Regions from separate parts of the Bacillus sp. NP247 genome, predicted to be linked through region 1. Evidence: riboswitches for the same ligand, from Rfam matches in the RefSeq annotation. Region 1 holds a riboswitch; each other region holds the start of a gene.
What was found. Region 1 has a riboswitch for magnesium ahead of mgtE (magnesium transporter). Riboswitches for the same ligand answer to the same signal wherever they lie in the genome.
Positions count from the first base shown of each region.

Region 2: another riboswitch for magnesium. It lies ahead of mgtA (magnesium-translocating P-type ATPase); the one in region 1 lies ahead of mgtE (magnesium transporter).
Region 3: another riboswitch for magnesium. It lies ahead of KPL75_RS22015 (P-type ATPase actuator domain-containing protein); the one in region 1 lies ahead of mgtE (magnesium transporter).

Region 1 is NZ_CP076653.1:5,069,752-5,076,951, forward strand. Features, by position in the region: gene KPL75_RS26280 (hypothetical protein) at 594-929, shown strand; gene KPL75_RS26285 (GNAT family N-acetyltransferase) at 1,110-1,694, shown strand; gene KPL75_RS26290 (hypothetical protein) at 1,933-2,307, opposite strand; partial or broken gene KPL75_RS27600 (S-layer homology domain-containing protein) at 2,847-3,384, shown strand; gene KPL75_RS26305 (LCP family protein) at 3,549-4,496, opposite strand; M-box (ykoK) riboswitch at 4,620-4,783, opposite strand; M-box (ykoK) riboswitch at 5,212-5,388, shown strand; gene mgtE (magnesium transporter) at 5,601-6,929, shown strand; gene KPL75_RS26315 (FtsW/RodA/SpoVE family cell cycle protein) at 7,020-7,200, shown strand, end outside.
Region 2 is NZ_CP076653.1:1,399,190-1,406,389, reverse strand. Features, by position in the region: gene mgtA (magnesium-translocating P-type ATPase) at 1-2,161, opposite strand, end outside; M-box (ykoK) riboswitch at 2,495-2,660, opposite strand; gene KPL75_RS07300 (DUF3932 family protein) at 2,834-3,085, opposite strand; gene rnz (ribonuclease Z) at 3,275-4,198, shown strand; partial or broken gene KPL75_RS07290 (PTS sugar transporter subunit IIC) at 4,566-4,802, shown strand; gene sdaAB (L-serine ammonia-lyase, iron-sulfur-dependent subunit beta) at 5,007-5,666, shown strand; gene sdaAA (L-serine ammonia-lyase, iron-sulfur-dependent, subunit alpha) at 5,685-6,563, shown strand; gene proI (pyrroline-5-carboxylate reductase ProI) at 6,620-7,200, opposite strand, start outside.
Region 3 is NZ_CP076653.1:4,207,511-4,214,710, forward strand. Features, by position in the region: gene KPL75_RS21980 (dynamin family protein) at 1-1,616, shown strand, start outside; gene KPL75_RS21985 (DUF3931 domain-containing protein) at 1,620-1,874, opposite strand; gene KPL75_RS21990 (GNAT family N-acetyltransferase) at 1,946-2,407, shown strand; gene KPL75_RS21995 (DUF2533 family protein) at 2,435-2,707, shown strand; gene KPL75_RS22000 (sulfurtransferase) at 2,710-3,543, shown strand; RNA gene ssrS (6S RNA) at 3,660-3,842, shown strand; RNA gene ssrS (6S RNA) at 3,864-4,047, shown strand; M-box (ykoK) riboswitch at 4,361-4,524, shown strand; gene KPL75_RS22015 (P-type ATPase actuator domain-containing protein) at 4,876-5,601, shown strand; gene KPL75_RS22020 (5'-3' exonuclease) at 5,734-6,600, shown strand; gene KPL75_RS22025 (FbpB family small basic protein) at 6,930-7,070, shown strand.

The DNA of each region.
Region 1 (7,200 bases):
GCTCACACGAGGAACTTATTCTGGATAAAAACTACGAATAACCAGAAAATATGCTTGAAATTCTTGTCTTCAGATTTGTAAAATCCAAAAAATAAAGAAATTGAGGAGGAATTCAAGACACCAATAGGACACGTATTGGTAAACAGGTTCAAAAATAGTATATGTGAAAAGAAAAAGTCTTATACAAAAAGTAGACAGAATCCTACCCTTTTTGCCTTTTCAAAAATCAATTTCTATTCTGTTTAAAATCAGTACAGCACGCTATTTCTATATAGTTTGAAATGAAATCAGAAAAAGTATACATGAAAATGGCAGACAACAATTTTGGTTGCCTGCCGGTGCCAATGAATTGAATGAGTTAGTCAATTACAATAAATTGCTTTCCCATTACCAGAAGAGTGAAGCCGCTAGTTCAAACGGCTTAGACATAGTTTGCCTAATAAATAAAAAATTATGAGTAAAAATTCTGTTTGCTCTATATGAAAAGATAAATAGATATTCATCAAACAAGGTTAATAAAGCATATCTTGAATAGAGAGTGTAGGAACGAAATAAAGAAAAGGATGTTTATTAAGGAAGAGACTGACCCAGGAGTGGGACTTTTGGACAGGATTTGGGGAGCGGTAGTTGCTTTTGGCATTGCGACTAATATCGTTGCTTGTATAATGGCAATATACATTCAAAAATATGAGCTAATGATAAACTGCCTTACAAATATTTTGTTTTTAATCGTGATAGCTATAACTTTTATTAAAATGAAAATTAATACTTGGATGGCTTTAGGATTTACGTTGGTTGTAATAGAAAAAGGAATTAAGGCAGGATATGAGTTCTACACACATGACTACTATGGTGTCAGTTGGAGTTTAGCGATAATTGTCTATTGCATATACGAAATGCAAAATTATTACATTGAAACAAATGAATAGCCGAAAAAAATAAGGTGTGGGGAAGCTGAATTCTTTTCAAAATATAAAATAAAGAGGGATAAAGACTTTCTTTTATGTATGCAAACAATATACGCCTATGTATTATAAAGATAAAATTAAAAACTCTATGAAGTAACGAAATCCAGCTCACAGTTAATGTAGAGAAGAGAGGAGAAGGTTATGGAGAAATATGATCAAGTTTTTGGGAAAACAGATCGTCTTATTTTGAGAAAGTTGAGTATTGATGACACTAAATACTTTCATTTTTATCGCTCTAATCCGGAAGTAGCTAAATTTCAGTCATGGGATAATTATCAATATCATGAAGCAGAAACTTTTGTAAATGAACAAATTAATAATAATCCTAATCAACCAGGTACTTGGTTCCAGTTCGCAATTGCTTTGGCTGAAAATAATAAAATGATTGGAGATTGTGCACTTCACACGCTTTTGAGTGAACCTCGTATCGTTGAAATTGGATATACTCTTTCCCCAGAATATCAGGGAAATGGCTATGCAACTGAGGCTATTTATGCTTTATTGCATTATATATTTCATTCGTTAGGAAAGCATAAAGTGATTGCTTTCTCGGATGTCCGAAATAACAAGTCTATTTCTGTGCTAGAACGTGTGGGTATGAGGCGAGAAGGTCATTTATTGCAAAATTATATGTTAAAAGGACAGTGGATTGATGAATATCAATATTCAATTTTGAAGTCTGAATGGAAGGGCGCTACATATTTACTAAATTCAGAAACGAAGTAAGATGGGAGTAAATTTTAATACTATAAAAAAGACACTACAAGAGTGTCTTTTTTTTGAAAATACTCTATAATTAACTTTGGGGAAGGTAATGTTAGAGTATTCGTTTAGCATTATCTTTGTAATAGATAAACCATGAAATTGAATGATTTTGTGGTTTATTTTTTTGTGTAATAGATGTTACAGTATTTGCCGTGATCTATTGATTTTTATAACCATTTGGAGATGTTGCATTAAAAATCTAACATCGAATAACGGTTCCGGAATATATCGTTGCGAAATGATCTCCCATATCCCAAACGGTAGTTGATTGTATATAGCCCTTAAAGCCTTCTGAAGAGTAATAAATTTCTTTTGGTATACTTTCTTTAGATTGGAAATGTGCTTTAGAGTACTTTACATAATGGGTTTTAATAACTTTTGATTCAGGAACAATAGTGTTTTTTTGTTCCAATGTTTCTCTAGCATTAGAAGATGGTATGAATTTTACAGTGTCTTGGTAATTATGATCTAAGGTGTCAGCTTGTACACTGTGTGAAGAAACAAAGACGCTTAAACTACTTCCTGCAATTAATGTTGCAAATGCTAACTTTGAGAATTTTGTTAATCTGCTCATTCTATAATCCCCTTTGCATTATTTTGTAAGGTATCTCCTTACACCTCACAGTCTATATCCACTACAAAAGGGTGTACATACATATTGATAGACAAAATTCTGCAAAATACCACATGTTTTTTGGATTGTGTATAATAATCCAATGTTTAAGAATTTATCAGAAGTAAAAAGGTATGTCTTATATAAAAGAAAATGAATAATTTATGCAGAGTTTGTATATAAAATTATTGTTTAAATATTCTAAAATGAGTTGATAAAGATTCTTGGATGTTTTTTAGAAAACAAATGATTCCCTATGTGAAATTTGGAAGATTAATTCTCTTTTTAGGTTTTTTTCTTTAGAGAATTCACATGCGTGGATTATAATTAAGATTCAAATGTAAAATATCTAAAGAAATAAGTACAAGTATACATTTTGAAGATAAACATATTGTATATTATGAAAAACTTCTTTATTCATTTATTTTTTCTCATTTCTTAATAAAGATAGTGGTAAATTGAAATTAGATAGTAATTAAAAGAGATCAAAAATTTTATTTATAGATGGGATTAATCGTGCAGCAGCAGCTGAAATCATTAGTGGTAGAGGAGATAATATTTTTGCTCCAAATGACACAATTAAGCGTGACGAAGTGGTCATTATGATTGATCGATCGTTACAATATAAAAATATTATTGGAAAGCTAGTAGACTTGCCTTTTAGTGATCAGAACTTAGTGTATGATAAACAAGCTGTACAACGCGTTTATGGACTAGGGATTGTAAAAGAAAATGAAAAAAATGAATTTATAATTTATGCCCAAAGGTACAGCCGCTCGCGGAGAAGTCGCTGCCTTTCTGAATAGAATGCTACATGTATTAAATAATAATAACAATAATACAATAGGTGTTGTTACCATAACTGGTTCTGGAGTAAATCCGCGCAAGGGGCCTGGGACGACTTATGAAGTAATTCGTAAACTAAGTAAAAATGAATCATATTCTGTATACAAGGAACAAAATGGATGGTTAAGTATTGGTGATGAACAATGGGTATATTATGCCCCTAGTTATATCCTTTTTACTAAAAATAAATAGTTACTAAAAGACTCGTGTAAAACAGAAAGCATTCTTGTTAGCAAGAATGCTTTCTACTTTTTTATAATTAAATTTCAAATATTGCGAGAGATTTATATAAGAAAATCTATATATCATTTTTATATTTATAAATCTTGTCTGAAATAAAATATATTAAAAAATTCTTATTTTTTTTGTAATTCTTGTTTTAAATCTTTCGAAATCTGTTGAACACTTTCTTTATCAGGTTGTGCATAGTATATACCATCTATATATTTATCATTACATTTAATCTGCCTTTTGTTAATGTTAGGTGAGTGGTCCATCATAGTTTTAGCAATAGAGAACATATCTGTTGTGGATAAATTGGTAGACATATGTGGACTAACTGTATCTAATATACTATTAAACTTGCTTAATGAGTTCATGGTTAATATTTTATTTCCAATCGCCTCTATAACTAATAACTGCCGTTGTCCACGCATAAAATCATTATCAATATGGCGTGTCCTAGTCAAGGCTAAGGCCTGTTCGCCATTTAGGTGCTGATATCCTTTTTCCAAATGAATAGCATCAGCTTGGTCTTGGCTGTCCTGTTCTGTAAATGTGACGGGAACATCTACATCAATTCCTCCAATCGTATCAATAAGACTTAAGAATGAATCAAAATTAAATTTAATATAATAATCAACGGGAATATCCAAAAACTTTTCAACGGTATCTATTGTACTATCTATACCACCAAATGCATGCGCATGTGCAATTTTATCTTCTTTTGCTTTTATTGGTATATAGACTCGAGTATCACGTGGAATACTTAACAAATTTATTGCTGCCGTTTCTTTATTAATCGTAGCAACCATTAATGCATCTGACCTTGCGTTTTTTCCATATTCTCCTTCTCTTGTTTCACTATTATCCTCTCCCATGATTAAGATGGAAATATTATCTTTTAAAGGGGATATTTTATGTTCTCTTTTCATAGATTTGCGTCCTCTTTCGAGTTCACGATATGTTTTATCACTAAAGTTATAAAATTGAGAGTATATATATGTTCCTCCCAATAGGGAAATAAAAAATAACGTACCCAAAATAACTTTTATTTTATTGTGATAGATCCAATTTTTTTTCATGAAGATTCACCCTTTCTTTTTGTACTATATTCACATTAAAAAGGCCTTTGCTCATATGAGTAAAGGCCTTTTTCGAGACAAACAAACCTTGCTAAGAAAAAGCTAAACAAGTCGTTTTATCATAAAAGTCCCCCTCATTGAGTTTTAGCACTGTACAGCATAGGTTTAAAACCAGCTACATTAAGAAGGGCCTTAATTCGACCGTTCCTGTTGACCCATTGGCGTCTCTCGACATTTTTGGGTAGCAGCGTTTCTCTATACAGGAGCCTCACCTAACAGAGACATATATTATTTGCAGAAATAAGCAAATTACATGTTGTGTGTTTATCTACTGTGAAAATAATGTGTTTAAAATTTATCCCTTTGTACAAGATACAGGTTATAGTGAAAATGAGAGAGAATCAAGTTGAAATTTTTGTTATCTATCAGACGTCTTTGGTTTTAAATTTTTTATTTTTACATCAATCTTCAATAATAAAGCGTCAAGACACGTGTAATAATAAAAATAAATTAATTTTATAGTTTATAATTTTAAAAATTTAGTGTATAAATTGTAAAATTCGTTGTATAAATATAAACTATTATACAGATGTTTATATCTATGATTTGGGAATGTTTTGATATCAAAAGGTGGAGAAATAAGTTTTATTATTACTTGACAAGTTCAAAAATAGTGGATATGCTTTAACACGAAACAAGCAAAAAATTTTAAATATTTATAACCTGTTAGGTGAGGCTCCTATACAAACACAGGCTATTGCCCAAAAATATCGAAAGATGCCAATGGGTAGAACAGGAATTGTCGGATTAAGGCTCTTCTTAAGATAGCTAAGTGATGAATGATTCATCCTTTACGTTGTATAGTGCCAAAACTCAACTAGGGGGAATGAGCTTTATTTAGCTATGTCTTTTTTAAAATCAGCCTCCTCTAGTTGAATCACTAGGGGAGGTTTTTTATATGCGAAATTTTATTTGTAATAAATCTCTTATAAAAGGGGGGAAAACTAATGATTGATGATATTGATCCCATATTTATTAAGAAATTTGTTTTCCCAAAAGTGGGAAAATGATAACAAGTACCACTGTCCTTAAGGAGGAATTACGATGAAAAAATGTTTACAACGATTATTAACGACAAAAGACATCCACTTAGTAGGAGAACTTATAAAAACTCAATCCTATGATATTGCAATGGAAATGAAAGATTTTCATCATAAAGATCAGATATCTTTAATGAAATGTTTTCCTGCTGAAAAAGGTGCGAAAATTCTTAGTTACCTTACTCCAGAGGAGCAATATAATATTTGCACCAACTTGCCTGTGGATAAAGGAGAAGGGCTATTAGCTAGGCAATCTATTGATGACCTTGTTGATGTAATTCTTTCAATTCATCCACTTCAGGCTGAAAAACTGATACAACTTTTGTCTGAAGAATCTCAACAAAGAATTAGAAGTCTGCTGGTTTTTCAATCTGGAACAGCGGGCAGTTTGATGACAATTGACTATATTGCTGCCAGGGAAAATTGGAAAGTGAAAGATACGCTTTCACATATTAGAAAAATTGGAGCAGGGGTAGAATCAATTTCGTATATTTATGTTCTTGATTCGCGTGGTCAGCTTAATGGAATTGTTTCTATTCGTGAATTATTGCTAGCTTCAGATGATAAGACTTTATCATCAATAATGGCATTGGATGTTATTTCAGTTTCAGTGGACCTAGACCAACAGGAAGCTGTACAAAAGCTAATGGATTATGATTTATCCGCTATACCTGTAACAACGATGGATAATCGGATGATAGGTATCATAACCTTCGATGATGCAATGGATGTTTTCGAAGAAGAAGCAACTGAAGATATTCAAAAATTAGGAGGGAGCACCCCATTAGATAAGCCATATTTCGAAACCTCTATTTGGCAAATATACCGTAAACGTATAGGGTGGTTATTACTTCTGTTTGTAGCAGAAGCATATACTGGTTCTGTACTTCGACATTATGAAGAAACTTTGACTCATGTAGTTGCATTGGCGTTCTTTATTCCATTGTTAATTGGAACTGGTGGAAATACAGGTACACAGGTCGTAACTACATTGGTTCGAGCTGTAGCTCTAAATGAGGTGAAATTTAAAGATATATTTCGTGTTATGAAAAAAGAAGCATTAGTAGGCATTTTACTAGGGCTTACATTAGCCGTGGCGGCATTAATTCGTGCGTACACTTTAGGCGTAGGTACAGAAGTCGCACAAGTTGTAGCTATTACTGGATTGTTCATTGTTATTTGGTCGTCTATTGTTTCATCTGTATTACCCTTGATTTTAAATAAGTTAAAGCTGGATCCAGCTGTTATCTCAGGTCCGTTCATTACGACATTAGTCGATGGAACGGGGTTAATTCTGTACTTTACCATTGCAAAAATGTTACTAGGCTTATAAGAAATTTATATTAAATTTTTTATACCTAAGTTCGTTCCTGCAAAGTTTGTAGACAAACTTGTTGGAAGTATAGAGAAAGAGAGAATAGAAATGAAAAAAGTATTCAAGTTACTGGATTATCCGTTGGTGTTTTCGCTTATCATTACAATTGTATTTGGAACTTTGATGATGTATAGTGCCAGCTCAATTGTTGCAGTTAAAAATTATGGCTATAGTAGTGATTTCTTTTTTCGCTCTCAATTAAATAAACTTTTTTTAGGAGTAATAGGAT
Region 2 (7,200 bases), 1.6 Mb from region 1:
AAGCACTTGCCACTAATACACTAAATACATTTCCGAAGTTAGAGCTAGCTGTCATTTTTATATATTTTAAAATATTGCCGAAAGTAGTGCGTCCTTCTAAAATACCTGCTTCTAATATAGTTAAACTTTTTTCAAGTAGAATAATATCGGAAGATTCTTTTGCAATGTCAGTAGCAGTATCAACAGATATTCCAACATCAGCATCACGTAGTGCAACGGCATCGTTAATACCATCCCCCATATAACCTACAGTATGACCATTACCTTGCAATACACGAATGATGCGGGACTTTTGCATTGGATTTAGTTTTGCGAACACTGTGGTTTCTTCTGCTAGTTTCGCTAATGCTTTATCTGGTAAAGAATCAATTTCGTAACCGAGGACAGGCTCACCTATATTTAATCCCACTTCTTTACAAACTTTTCTTGTAACAATTTCGTTATCGCCCGTTAAGATTTTTACTTGTACGCCGTGTTTATGCAATGCTTGAATTGCAGAAGCAGCAGATGGTTTAGGCGGATCTAAAAAGCCGATATATCCAGTAAGGATCATAGCGGATTCATCTTGTACTGCATAAGCTTTATGATAAGGTTTGTTATCTTTCTTGTATGCTACAGCGATGACACGCATTCCTTCACTGTTTAAAGTTTCGCTAAGATGTTTTACATTTGCTCTCATTTCTTCAGTAAGAGGGACAATTTGCCCATCCACTTCAGTGTAATTACAAATTGATAAAATTTCTTCTACGGCACCTTTACAAACCATTGTCTGTTCACCTGAAATATCTTTCACGATAACAGACATGCGGCGACGAGCGAAATCGAATGGAATTTCATCTAGCTTTTGAAAAGTTGATGGATCAAACTTATGGTTTTCCTCTGTATGTTCAATGACAGCTTTATCTATTAAATTTTTCAATCCAGTTTGGTAGAAGCTATTTAAATACGCAAATTGTAAGACGCGATTGCATTCATTTCCGTTAGGATCTAAATGACGAACAAGGACGACTTTATCTTCTGTTAAAGTTCCAGTTTTATCCGTGCAAAGGATGTTCATAGCACCTAAGTTTTGAATTGAGTTTAGCTGTTTTACAATTACTTTTTGTTTAGACATGTTCACGGCACCTTTAGCTAAATTAGCAGTTACAATCATTGGTAACATTTCAGGTGTAAGACCAACTGCAACGGCAATAGCAAAGAAGAAAGCTTCTTGCCAATCTCCTTTTGTAAATCCATTAATGAGAAGGACAATGGGTGCCATAATAAGCATAAATGTGATTAAGAGCCAACTTACTTTGTTCACGCCTTTATCAAAGCTTGTTTCTGCACGTTTTCCGATAACCTTATTTGCTAAAGAGCCGAAATACGTATCCGTACTAGTTGAAACAACAACAGCTTTTGCGCTACCGCTAACAATATTTGTACCCATAAAGCAAAGGTTTTCCATATCGAGCGGATTGTAATTTTTTTTCATGTTTTTCGGTAATATATGTTTATTTTCCGTATGGTAGCAGTTCTCGTATTTTTCTACAGGAAGTGCTTCCCCTGTTAAAGAAGATTGATTAACAAATAAATCTTTAGCGGATAAAATCCGCACATCAGCTGGAACGATATCACCGGCTGAAAGTGAAATAATATCGCCAGGAACAAGTTCTTCAATTGGAATTTCCATTGTATGATTACGGTTTAAATTGGTTATGTTTTTTGTTTCATGTATAAATCCATCTATTCTAAAGACACTCGCGGTTGTTCGAACCATAGCCTTTAACTTATCTGCCGCTTTCTGAGAGCGGAATTCTTGTAGAAAGCGAATCGTTGCACTTAGCAGTACCATTACAGATACGACAATTGTTCCTTGTATGTCATCTGTGAAAAACGAGAGTGCTCCAAGAGCTAATAAAACAAAAATAAATGGATTTTTAAATGCCAGCAGAAATTGAATGTACCACGGCAATGTTTTATTATGAGCGATTTCGTTCGGACCATATAAAGAAAGTCTACGAGACGCTTCTTGTTTAGAGAGTCCATCTTGTGTTGTTTCTAAGAGTTTTAACGCAGAGTATACATCCTGTGTTGCAACTTCCACTAATAATTCGTTATTTGCTTTCATGCTATCTTGATCGTAAGCATGCTTCGTTTCTTGTCTTTGTAAATTTAACATTGGTAGTTCCTCCTTTTCATGAAGGAGGAAACAATCTGTTACTCGACTATTTTAAACAGGGAGGAACAGCTTCTTTCCTACCTACATGGTGAAATATTAACGTAAAACATATGGGTATCTGGGCCGAATCATCACTTGCCACTGTTCCTCACCTCCGTACAATTTAATAGTTTCTGAATATGCTATGTTTGTTTCATAGTAAGGTGCATAAAGATATAAAAAAGACCTTTACTCAAAACGAGTAAAGGTCTGAATTCGCAGTCAAAAAGAGTCAACAACAAAGACTGTTATTAAACATAGATAAAAACAGTTTTTGTGTATGACAAAACATACGCACCTCTCCCTCGTTGAGTTTTAGCACTGTATAGCATAGGTACTGAAACCAGCTACGTTAAGAAAGGCCTTCATTCCGACCTTTCCTGTTGACCCATTGGCGTCTCTCGACATTTTTGGGCAGCAGCGTTTCTCTATACAGGAGCCTCACCTAACAGAGACCATATTCAATTACATGTTGAATGTTAGCACTGTGAAATCGTAGTGTCAATATCTTTTTAATCTGTTTTTTGAAAAATTAAATAGATTTATGATTGGTATATAGTATGAAGTAAGATGTGAAAATTTAAAATTAATGAACATAAAAAAAAGCACTGATTACAGTGCTTTTTTTATAGATTACGAGATTGTAGGATTTTCAAAAATGACAATCTCTGAACTGTTTGTTGTTGAAACGCGTTGTGCGTAATATGTTAAAGCGGAAGAAATATATGATGGCAACGTCTCATTTGTATGTGATGTTGTATATTCATGAATTAATTCTTTTAAAGTAGTCCACTCTAGTTGTGCTGGGTGATCAGAAACGAAAGAACTTACCCAGCGGTCAAATGAAGATGAAAAATCAGTTTGTAAACGAAATACTTCTTTCATAATAAAACGCTCCCTTTAAATGTGATAGTATTATTCTACTACAAAACACGAACGATTGTTAAGTTTTTTATTTGTAATGTTCGTGTTATATAGTTGTCTAGATGATTGGTTATGTAAATTCAATTTGCCATTTGAAATAACATTCCGTAAGATGAAAGATAGATTATATAAAGAGCTGGAGGAAAGAAAGTGGAATTTGTATTTTTAGGAACTGGTGCAGGTGTTCCTTCAAAAGGAAGGAACGTTTCAGCAATCGCCTTACAATTGCTAGAAGAACGAGGGCAAACGTGGCTATTTGACTGTGGTGAAGCGACTCAGCATCAAATTTTACATACATCTGTACGCCCAAGACGCATTGAAAAAATATTTATTACCCATTTACATGGAGATCATATTTTTGGTCTGCCTGGTTTATTAGGGAGCCGTTCTTTTCAAGGAGGAACGACGCCGTTAACAGTGTACGGCCCAAAAGGAATTAAACAATTTATTGAAGTAGCATTATTAGTAAGTACGACACATGTTAAATATCCACTTGAAATCGTTGAGATTACGGAAGAAGGTATTGTGTTTGAGGATAATGAATTCTGTGTAGAAACAAAAAGGTTATCACACGGAATCGAATGTTTCGGATATCGGATTGTAGAGAAAGATATACAGGGAGCTCTTTTAGTGGATAAGTTACTGGGAATGGGTGTGAAACCTGGTCCAGTTTTTAAACGCTTAAAAGATGGTGAAGTAGTTGAATTAGAGAATGGCACAGTGTTAAATGGAAAAGATTTTATCGGCCCGCCTCAAAAAGGCAGAGTTATTACAATTTTAGGCGATACACGATATTGCGAAGCGAGTAGAGAGCTTGCGCAAGATGCTGATGTACTTGTTCATGAAGCGACTTTTGCGGCAGAAGATGAACAGCAAGCACATGACTATTTCCATTCAACAACAGAACAAGCTGCGCGTATTGCATTAAATGCAAATGTAAAGCGATTAATATTGACACATATTAGTTCTCGTTATCAAGGAGATACATATAAGGAATTGCTGAAAGAAGCAAGAGAGTTATTTTCTAATACAGAAATCGCGATGGATTTGAAATCATTTCCAGTAGAAAAGTAATGTTCAAAAAAATGGTGACATATGTTTGCCATTTTTTTTATTTATAATAAAATTTTTTTTTACTAAAACTGTTATCATTTTATATTTATATTGGATAACACAGAAAGTTGTAATGGTTTAGAGATATAGGATAAAAATATATAATATCGATTATTTAGAAAAACTGTTATATAAGTAGGACGACATACAAGTGATACAAATAGGAAAAACGGATTTTTATTCAGAAATTTTAAAATTCAATAAAAGTAAGCGTTTCATAAAAAACAAGCTATAATGAGGGCACATTATAATTTATAGTAAGTTACAGCGTGCGTTTTAGCCATTTTTCGTAACAAACGAAATTGACTAAAAAGGGAGAGGGCATCATGGAGATTTAATTGGTATACCATTTTTAAAAGAGGTTGGACAATCAGCAGGTAGTCTAGGCGGAGTAGCCGGTGCAACTTTAGTTGCATTAGCAATGGGTGTATCACCTGTTTATGCTATGCTTGTAATGGCTTCTGTGTTAAACTTTGGATTGCTACCAGGCTTTATTGCTGGTTATCTTATATCATTTTTAGTAAAACAAATTGAAAAACGTGTACCAGAAGGATTAGATTTAATGATCCAATGAAAGTAACGTTAAGCTTATTATGTATTATGTATTATGGTATCTGGTATTAGTTCAGGATATATTGGTTCACTGCTATTCAAAAACTATCCAATTCGTACAGCGGAGCAAATTCGTGGTACGGCTGGAAAAGCAACAGATGTGGCAGCTTAATAGAATAGTAGAAAAAATTTTCATAGAGGTTTAGGGGGAGTTATGATGAAGTACCGCTCAGTGTTTGATATTATTGGTCCGGTTATGATTGGTCCATCAAGTTCACATACAGCAGGCGCGGCAAGAATGGGGCAAGTTGCTCGTCAGCTGTTTCGTCATGAGCCAGAGAGAGTTAGCATTTCATTATATGGTTCATTTGCAAAAACATACCGTGGTCACGGTACCGATGTAGCGCTAATCGGTGGAATACTAGGATTTGAAACAGATGATTTACGTATTCCAAGTGCGTTAGATATTGCAAAAGAACGCGGGATTGAAGTGGAATTTATTGAAGAAGATGCAAATGCTCCGCATCCAAATACAGCGAAAATTCGTCTGTATAAAGGTGAAGAGGAAATTGAAGTTGTTGCTTGCTCAATTGGTGGCGGTAAAATTGAAGTTGTAGAATTAAACGGATTCGATCTTCAATTAACAGGCACGAGTCCAGCACTACTTATTGTAAATAACGATCGCTTTGGTGCTATCGCAGCTGTAGCTTCAATCCTTGCTAAGCATGAGATTAACATTAGTACAATGAGTGTTTCTCGTAAAGAAAAAGGAAGAAGAGCGCTTATGGTCATTGAAACAGATGAATTATTAGCAGATGAAGTGATTGAAGAAATAAATGGACAACAAAATATTTGCCAAGTAACTATTATGGATTAATTGCAGGGGGGAAACACCATGTTTCGGAACGCAGCGGAACTAGTGGCGCAAGCTAAAGAGCAAAATGTAAAAATCGCAGAAATTATGATTCAATGTGAAATGGATACAAGACGTATTTCACGTGAAGAAGTAATTGCTGGTATGGAAAAGAACTTAGTCGTGATGGAACAAGCAGTAGAACGTGGTATTCGTGGTGTAAAATCACCGACGGGTTTAACTGGCGGTGATGCTGTGAAAGTTCGAGAGTATATGAAGAGCGGAAAAGGCTTATCTGGGGATACAATTTTGGACGCAGTGAGTAAAGCGGTTGCGACAAATGAAGTAAACGCAGCGATGGGAATCATTTGTGCAACACCAACAGCAGGTTCTGCTGGAACAGTGCCAGGTGTACTGTTTGCACTTAAAGAAAAATTACAGCCTACACGTGAAGAAATGATTGAATTTTTATTTACAGCAGGAGCTTTCGGTATGGTTGTTGCGAATAATGCTTGTATTTCCGGCGCTGCAGGAGGTTGCCAAGCTGAAGTAGGTTCAGCAAGTGGAATGGCAGCGGCAGCAGCAGTTGAGATGGCTGGTGGAACACAAGATCAAGCAGCTACAGCGATGGCGATTTCATTAAAGAATATGCTTGGTTTAGTATGTGATCCTGTTGCAGGGCTTGTAGAAGTACCTTGTGTAAAACGTAATGCAGCAGGAGCTGCGAATGCCATGATTTCAGCTGATTTATCATTAGCTGGTGTAACTAGTACAATTCCATGTGATGAAGTCATTGAGGCGATGTTTAGAATTGGACAAACGATGCCAGTAGCACTTCGTGAAACAGCAGAAGGTGGACTTGCGGCAACACCAACAGGTCGTCGTTTGCAAGAAGAAATTTTTGGTAAGAGTAATAACTAAAAGCATATCATATGATTAAAGTAAAAACGGAGCTCAAATAAAGTTGAGCTCCGTTTTTATTTTTCTTTTGCTATTTTTTCTAATGTTTTTCCAAGATCGTGTGATCGTTTCGTTGCTTGTGTAATACATGAGATTAATGCTTGTTGAAAATTATGCTCCTGTAATACTTCAATACCTGCTTCAGTTGTTCCACCAGGAGAAGTAATTTCTTTTCGCAAAATAGAAGGGTGTTTTTCGCTTGCTTTTAGCATTTCAGCAGCACCAATCATCGTCTGAAGAATAAGAGATTTTGCAACATCTTCTTTTAAACCAATTTTTCTTGCTGCCTCTTCCATTGCCTCTACCAGGTAATAAATATAAGCTGGTCCACTTCCGGATAATGCAGTTACAGCATGCATATCTTCTTCTTCTACAACAGAGACGAGACCAATCGTTTCGAATAACGATGTTGCAATGCGAATATGTTCCTCCGTTGTGTGTTCTGAAGGTGAGATAGCGGTGGCGGATTTTAAAATGGCTGCAGATGTATTTGGCATTGCACGAATAATCGGAACGTCTTTTTGAAGTAGGTTTCTAATCGAATGAGTAGAAACACCTGCTAATAACGAAATAATAAGCAAGTCATTATTTATGTATT
Region 3 (7,200 bases), 860 kb from region 1:
CGCTGTTAGAAGATATGAAAGCTGTTTATAAAATGTTTCACTATGAAATTGCCACATTGGAAGAAGCGTTAACGCAAATTGATAAAATTATGAAATATCCTTCACCAAGCGGGAAGCAAAAAACAACATTTAGCTTTTTACGAGCGGTACAAAAAGGATATGAGGCAGTTGCTGATCATTTAGGGGAACAAGTACAAGTTACGTTAGAGGAGTTCTCTGATTATGTAGCCAATGAAGAAAAATCATGCTTTGTTGAGTATATGGAGCTTTATTATGATTGTGCTTTAACAAGGCAAGGAGTAGCTCTTGTAGATACACCAGGGGCGGATTCTATTAACGCGCGCCATACGGATGTTGCATTCCAGTATATTAAAAACGCAGATGCTATTTTATTCGTAACATACTATAATCATGTTTTCTCTCGTGCAGATCGTGAATTTTTAATTCAGCTCGGTCGTGTAAAGGATACATTTGCACTTGATAAAATGTTCTTCTTAATAAATGCTGCCGATTTAGCACAATCCGAAGAAGAACTTGAAATGGTAAAAGGCTATATTGCGGATCAACTCTTGCAATACGGTATTAGAAATCCACGTTTATTTGCAATTTCAAGTTTATGTGCGCTTGAAGAAAAGCAAGGGAAAAGTATTGATAAAGAAAAGTATGGTATTTTACAAAACTCTGGGATTGCTAAGTTTGAAGAATCATTTACGTCCTTTATGATGAGGGATTTAATGCTTGTATCTGTGCATGCTTTATATGGTGCATTGCAAGGAGCGAATCAGCTTCTTGTAAATATGATAAATGGCGCGAAGCAGGGAAATGATGAGAAAGAGAAGCAAACAAAAAAATATGAAGCAGAGCGTGATCAGCTACTTCATATTATTTCATCATATAGTGTACTTGCTGAAGAGCAAGCAATGCAAAATGAAGTGAAAGAATTGCTTTACTATGTACACCAACGTCTATTTTTACGCTATAACGATGTGTTTACTGAATTTATTAATCCGGCTTCGTTACGAACAGATGGAAATGTGAAAATGCAGTTGCAACAATGTGTAATGGAATTAGTTTCATTTATTCAACATGATTTATTGCAAGAAATGCGTGCGACATCATTACGTCTTGAAAAATGGATAGATGAAGCGATGAAGTGTGCAAAGAATGAAATTGTTGTGAATTGCAAAGTGGAAAATGAATCGATTTCTATGGGTGGAGCAGTGGATTATGAATATAAGGTTATTACACATAAAGAGCCGTTTCCTTCAATAGAAATAAAAGATTTTAAAAAGGCACTAGCACATTTTAAAAATGAGAAAAGCTTTTTTGAAAAAAATGATAAAGCTTTTATGCAAGAAGACGCTAAAGGAGTGTTAGAACCTTTCGTATCAAACTATGTAGTTGATGAAGAAGATTTATTCGTACATCATTATAAGCAAGAGTGGGATGCAAAATGGAACCTACTCCAAAAAGTGATGCAGCAAGATGTTGAGAATTATTATGAAAGTATATTATTCGCTTTAGCTGAAACAATTGATGTATCACTATACGAACAAAGTAAAGAAGAGCTACAAAAGCAGTTAGTAGAAATTGAAAAAGAAATTTATATTAAATAGCTGTTATGAAAAAAAGATTCGTTCAATTTTCTTTTGTAGTACAGTATCTAAAGATTTTACAAACCCTGCAAACTCATCAGTAGAAATCATATGGGTAAGAACTAAGCGTCTGCCGTCTGGTGTTTCACCGCATAAGACGAATGAAGAAAACTCATACGTTTTGTTTTCTACTACTAATTTTGGATAGGAATATGTGTCGCTCTTCTTTTTCTTTCCATCAATAGAGATGACGTTGCATTTTTTCTCATTGTTGTCCATGGTGAATCCCTCCTTTCTATTATCTATGGTAGACAAGGGGGGTTTAGAACAATAGAGAAGGAGGAATTTTTATGGATGTTGTATTAGATCGTGTTTCCAAAGATAATGTGCCAAAGTCTTTACTCTTGCTTGCTGATCCAAGCGAGCGACAAATCGCTACATATATACAGAGAGGAATGATATATGTAGCCAAAGTAGAGGGGAAAGTGGTTGGTGTATATGTGCTTTTGGAAACAAGACCAAAGACAATGGAAATTATGAATATTGCGGTTGTAGAACATATGCAAGGAAAAGGTATTGGTAAGGGGTTATTGTTGCATGCAATAGAAAAAGCTAAAGAATATAATATGTGCAAGCTTGAAGTTGGTACAGGTAATTCTAGTATTTCACAACTTGCGTTATATCAAAAATGTGGATTTCGTATTTTTTCTATTGATTTTGATTACTTTTCAAAGCATTATGAAGAAGAGATTATTGAAAATGGAATTGTATGTCGTGATATGATTCGGCTTGCAATGAAATTAAACAAATAAGTATAAATTATTTAGGGGGAAGAGAAGATGGAAGTACATAAAGCAATTACGGCACATTCTCGTAAACAAAATGAGATTGTAAAAATATTTTTACAATTAGATGCGCAACGCGAAGCAGCGATTGAGGCTGCGATCGCACTTGCATCAAATGGAAAACATTTCTCAGTTGATGCAATTAATATGGTAACACAGCAAATTAATGACCTTGCAAAACGCGGCGTTGCACCGCAGCGTAAACTTGTTACAACAGATATGGTTATGGAGTATGTAGGTCGCGTGAACGAGAAAGAAGGGCGTTAAGGATGATTGTTACAGTCGAATGGTTGTGTGAGCATTTAGAAGATGAACATGTCCGTATAGTCGATTGTCGTTTTGATTTAGCGAATCCAAATTGGGGTAAAGAGAAGTATGAGGAAGAACATATTCCCCATGCGTTATATTTTGATTTAAATTTAGATTTATCAAGTTCTGTAATAGAGCATGGTGGTCGCCATCCATTACCAAATATAGAGCAGTTTGCAGACAAGCTTTCACAAGCCGGGATTGATGAACATACGACAGTGATTGCGTATGACAGTCAAGCTGGTGCAAATGCTTCTCGTTTATGGTGGTTATTAAACTATGTAGGACATGAGAAAGTATATATACTAGATGGTGGCTTTCCTGCTTGGAAAGAGAATGGATTACATACAACAACGGAAATTCCTGTTGTTGCACGAAAAACATTCAAAGCAAACATACAAGATAATATGCTTGTAACGATGGAAACGGTCAAAGCGAATATTCATGCAGGTGCAGATATTACGTTAATTGATTCTAGAGAGCCAAAACGTTATGCTGGTGAAGAAGAGCTTGTTGATCCGAAGGCAGGACATATTCCGACAGCAGTAAACTGTTTTTGGAAGGATGGAATTCTAGAATCAGGACAATTTAAAAATGAAGCCCAGCAACAAGAACGTTTCAAAACTCTTTCGAAAGATAAGGAAACAATTGTATATTGTGGCTCTGGTGTTACAGCATGTCCAAATATAGTTGCATTAAAATTAGCTGGTTTTCAAAATGTTAAATTGTATGCAGGTAGCTGGAGTGATTGGATTTCTTATCCAGAAAATCAAATTGCAAAAGAAGAAGATTAATCACTTGCATGCAAAAATAATTTGTATTAAAATAAGGTCACAAGCAAGAGATTGCTTCAAAAATATTATATTTTACACATTGGAAACAATGTGATAATATAACGACAAGTAAATAATACATCCTGCGGTGTGCGTAACTTATTTATGTCTAAAACCGATGTTAGTTTTACGGAAGCTCAATATTTAGTGACCATTATCAAGCCTTCCTTGTGGAGGAAGATATACGGTAACTGTGAGGGCATCCACCTGCGAGTAGCGGGTTTTTGGACATTTACGAGGGACGGCACTTGCGGGGGTCTTATTTCAACTAATATTATATAAAATTCCTACGGTGTACGTAGCTTGTGTATGTCTTAAACCAATAAGTATAATATGGAAGTTCAATATTTAAATGTAGATAGCAGGCCATCTTTTTAAGAAGGAAGTTACAAACATTTGTGAGAACATCCACCTGTGAGAGCAGGTTTATGGACATCTATAGATAACGGCATATGTGGGACTATATAAAAAACCTTACGTTTTATACGTAAGGTTTTTTTGTTGAATAAATATGCTCATGTTATCTCGATTTACCTGTAAAGTTCCCATAATAAATATAGCACTTGCGGTCTTAATCAATTTCTCTTGAATCTAGGGTGAATTCCAAATGTATTCCATCCTGTTGAATATATATAATATCTGAATGGAGAGAGGGTAAGATATCCTCGTAATTCCAAACATCTTTACTTTCTGTCATAATTGAACTTGTAAGGAAAAGTTTCCATACAAAGTGTTGACATCTATTTTAAATAAGAGTAACATTTTCTATGTAATTAAAATAAGTCTCTGTTAGGTGAGGCTCCTGTATAGAGAAATGCTACTGCCCAAAAATGTCGAGAGACGCCAATGGGTCAACAGGAATGATCGAATTAAGGTTTTTCTTAACGTAGCTGGTAATGAACCTATGCTATACAGTGCTAAAACTCGACGAGGGAGAGGTCCGTAGATTTCTAATTATATTAGGAATCGCTTATTTGTGTATGCAATGACCTTTGCTCTCTTATGAGTAAGGGTCTTTTTTGTTACAAAGCTATGAGTAATTTCATAGTATAGATTATAACTAAAAAATAAACGAGGAGGTGAGGAGCATGTCAAATTCTGACTCGGTTCCGTTACCCATATGCTTCAAATCAAAAATATATGATGTAGGCAGGAAACGACTTGTTCCTCCCTCTATATTTATCATGATGTAGCGTTTATTCGAGTATTTAAGCGCTAGACATTTTCACGGTAAAGTGGATAAATCGAGAAACAAAGCGTTTCTTCCTATGTTATAAAGGAGGAGACGATAATATGTTATATGCAAACAAAACTGTGGGTAACACGTCATATAAACTAAGTAAAAAATCAATAAAAGAACAAATAATGCTCCAAAAAAATAAAGATTTATTAATTGAAATTGCAACGAGAGATGTAAAATCTGTATTTGCGTATTTTAAAACAACAAGAGACGGACTATCTGTGAAAGAAGCACAAAAACGTATTCAAGTATACGGCCGAAATGAATTAATTTCAAAAAGAGCGCGTATTGCGGAAGTAATGATAAAGCTAAGTGGAATGATTCCAGGTCTTTCTAAACAAAATGTACGTGATGAATTACAATGTGAAACAGTTACTGTTTCTAGAGTAGAAGCCTCTAGCGTAACAGGGTTAAACAGTGAATTAAAAATGATGAAATTGCCAGTACAAGAGCTTGTACCTGGAGATATGATTTTTCTTGAAGAAGGTGATATAGTACCGGCAGATGTACGTATTATTTATGCAAATGATTTATTAGTAAATGAATCTGTGCTGACAGGAAACGATGCGAGTATTGAGAAATTTGAAAGTTGCTATCATCTTGAACGTAAAAGATTTATTCCATTAAAACGGATGAAAGACTATAATCCACTTGAACTTGAAAATGTATGTTTCAAAGGTACGTATATTGTTGACGGAAATGCAAAGGCTGTAGTTGTTTCGACAGGTAAAAATACGTATTCAGGAATACTTCATACTTGTTGCGGTAGAATGTCTTAATGTGTTAATGATGCTAAATATACAAAAACAATGTATAATAGACAAAGTTGAATAAAAACGTAGAATGGTAATCTATATATAACCTTACGTGATAACGTGAGGTTATTATTTTTTGTTAGTAGGAGAGGAATTATGAAAAAAGTATTATTAGTTGATGGTATGGCACTATTATTTCGTGCTTTTTACGCAACAAGTGTATATGGACAATTTATGAAACGACAAGATGGTACCCCGACGAATGGGATTCATGGTTATATGAAGCATTTATTAACAGCAACACAAGCAATCGAACCAACGCACATTGTAACGTGCTGGGATATGGGAAGTACGACATTTAGAACGGAATCTTTCTCGAATTATAAAGCGAATCGTGCAGCACCGCCGGAAGAATTAATTCCGCAATTTGATTTAGTACAAGAAATGACTGCGAAATTATCTATGCCTGTGATCGGTATGAAAGGTTATGAAGCGGATGATTGTATTGGTACGCTTGCAAAACAATATTGCAATGAAGCGGAAGTTTATATTTTGACAGGTGATACAGATTTACTTCAACTTGTTGATACGAATGTTACAGTTATGCTTCTTCGTAAAGGAATTGGAAATTACGAGTATTACACACCGGAAAAAATCATGGAAGAGAAAGGTGTAGAACCTTGGCAAATTGTGCATGCGAAAGCTTTCATGGGAGATACAAGTGATAATTATCCGGGTGTAAAAGGTATTGGTGAAAAAACAGCGTATAAGCTTATCCAAGAATACGGCACAGTATCGGCAGTACTAGAAAATATAGCATCATTAACGAAAGCCCAGCGCACAAAAATTGAAAGTGATTTAGAGAATTTAAATATCTCTTTACAATTAGCGCAAATTCATTGTGAAGTTCCAATTTCATGCTCATTAGAAGAAGGATTACACACAATGAACGAAGAAAAACTACGATTCGTTTGCGAAGAAATGAATTGGGGAAGACCTGAAATATTAATAAACATGTTATAAATACTAGAAAGACCGATTTAGAATGAATCGGTCTTTCTTTTTTTGTTCACAAAGTTGTCAGAAAATAAACGGAATTTTCATGTGAAGTTCAAATGGATTTCACAACAATCAATTATTATAAGTCTACACAGATAATTACTTATCCCGCATTAACGGGCGGTGGGACTTCTATATCAATATTATAGCTGAATAAAGAGTGATGATGGAAGAGTAACTCCCTGTAAAGGCCCGATTGATGTAGGCTAATAATCAGTGAGGGTAAATCCTCTCATTGATTAAAGTTTCACGTTATCTTTTATATAAACCATCCCCCAAGGAGGAAAATAAACATGCGAAAAAAAGTGAGAAAATCCTTTAAACAATTATTAATAGAAAATAAACAATCCCTACTAACTAATAAAGAGAATATGAAAGAAATTGAAGAACGGATTGAGAAACGACATGTAGCATATAATGGCGCTAATAATTAAATAAAATAAAAAAGATAGCCTATACAGGCTATCTTTTTTATTTTATATTGAAAAAACACTAGTCCTCTCTTTAATTTTGTAAATATGCAACATATTTTTATAGTGTTTTTCTAACAATATTACCCATTTT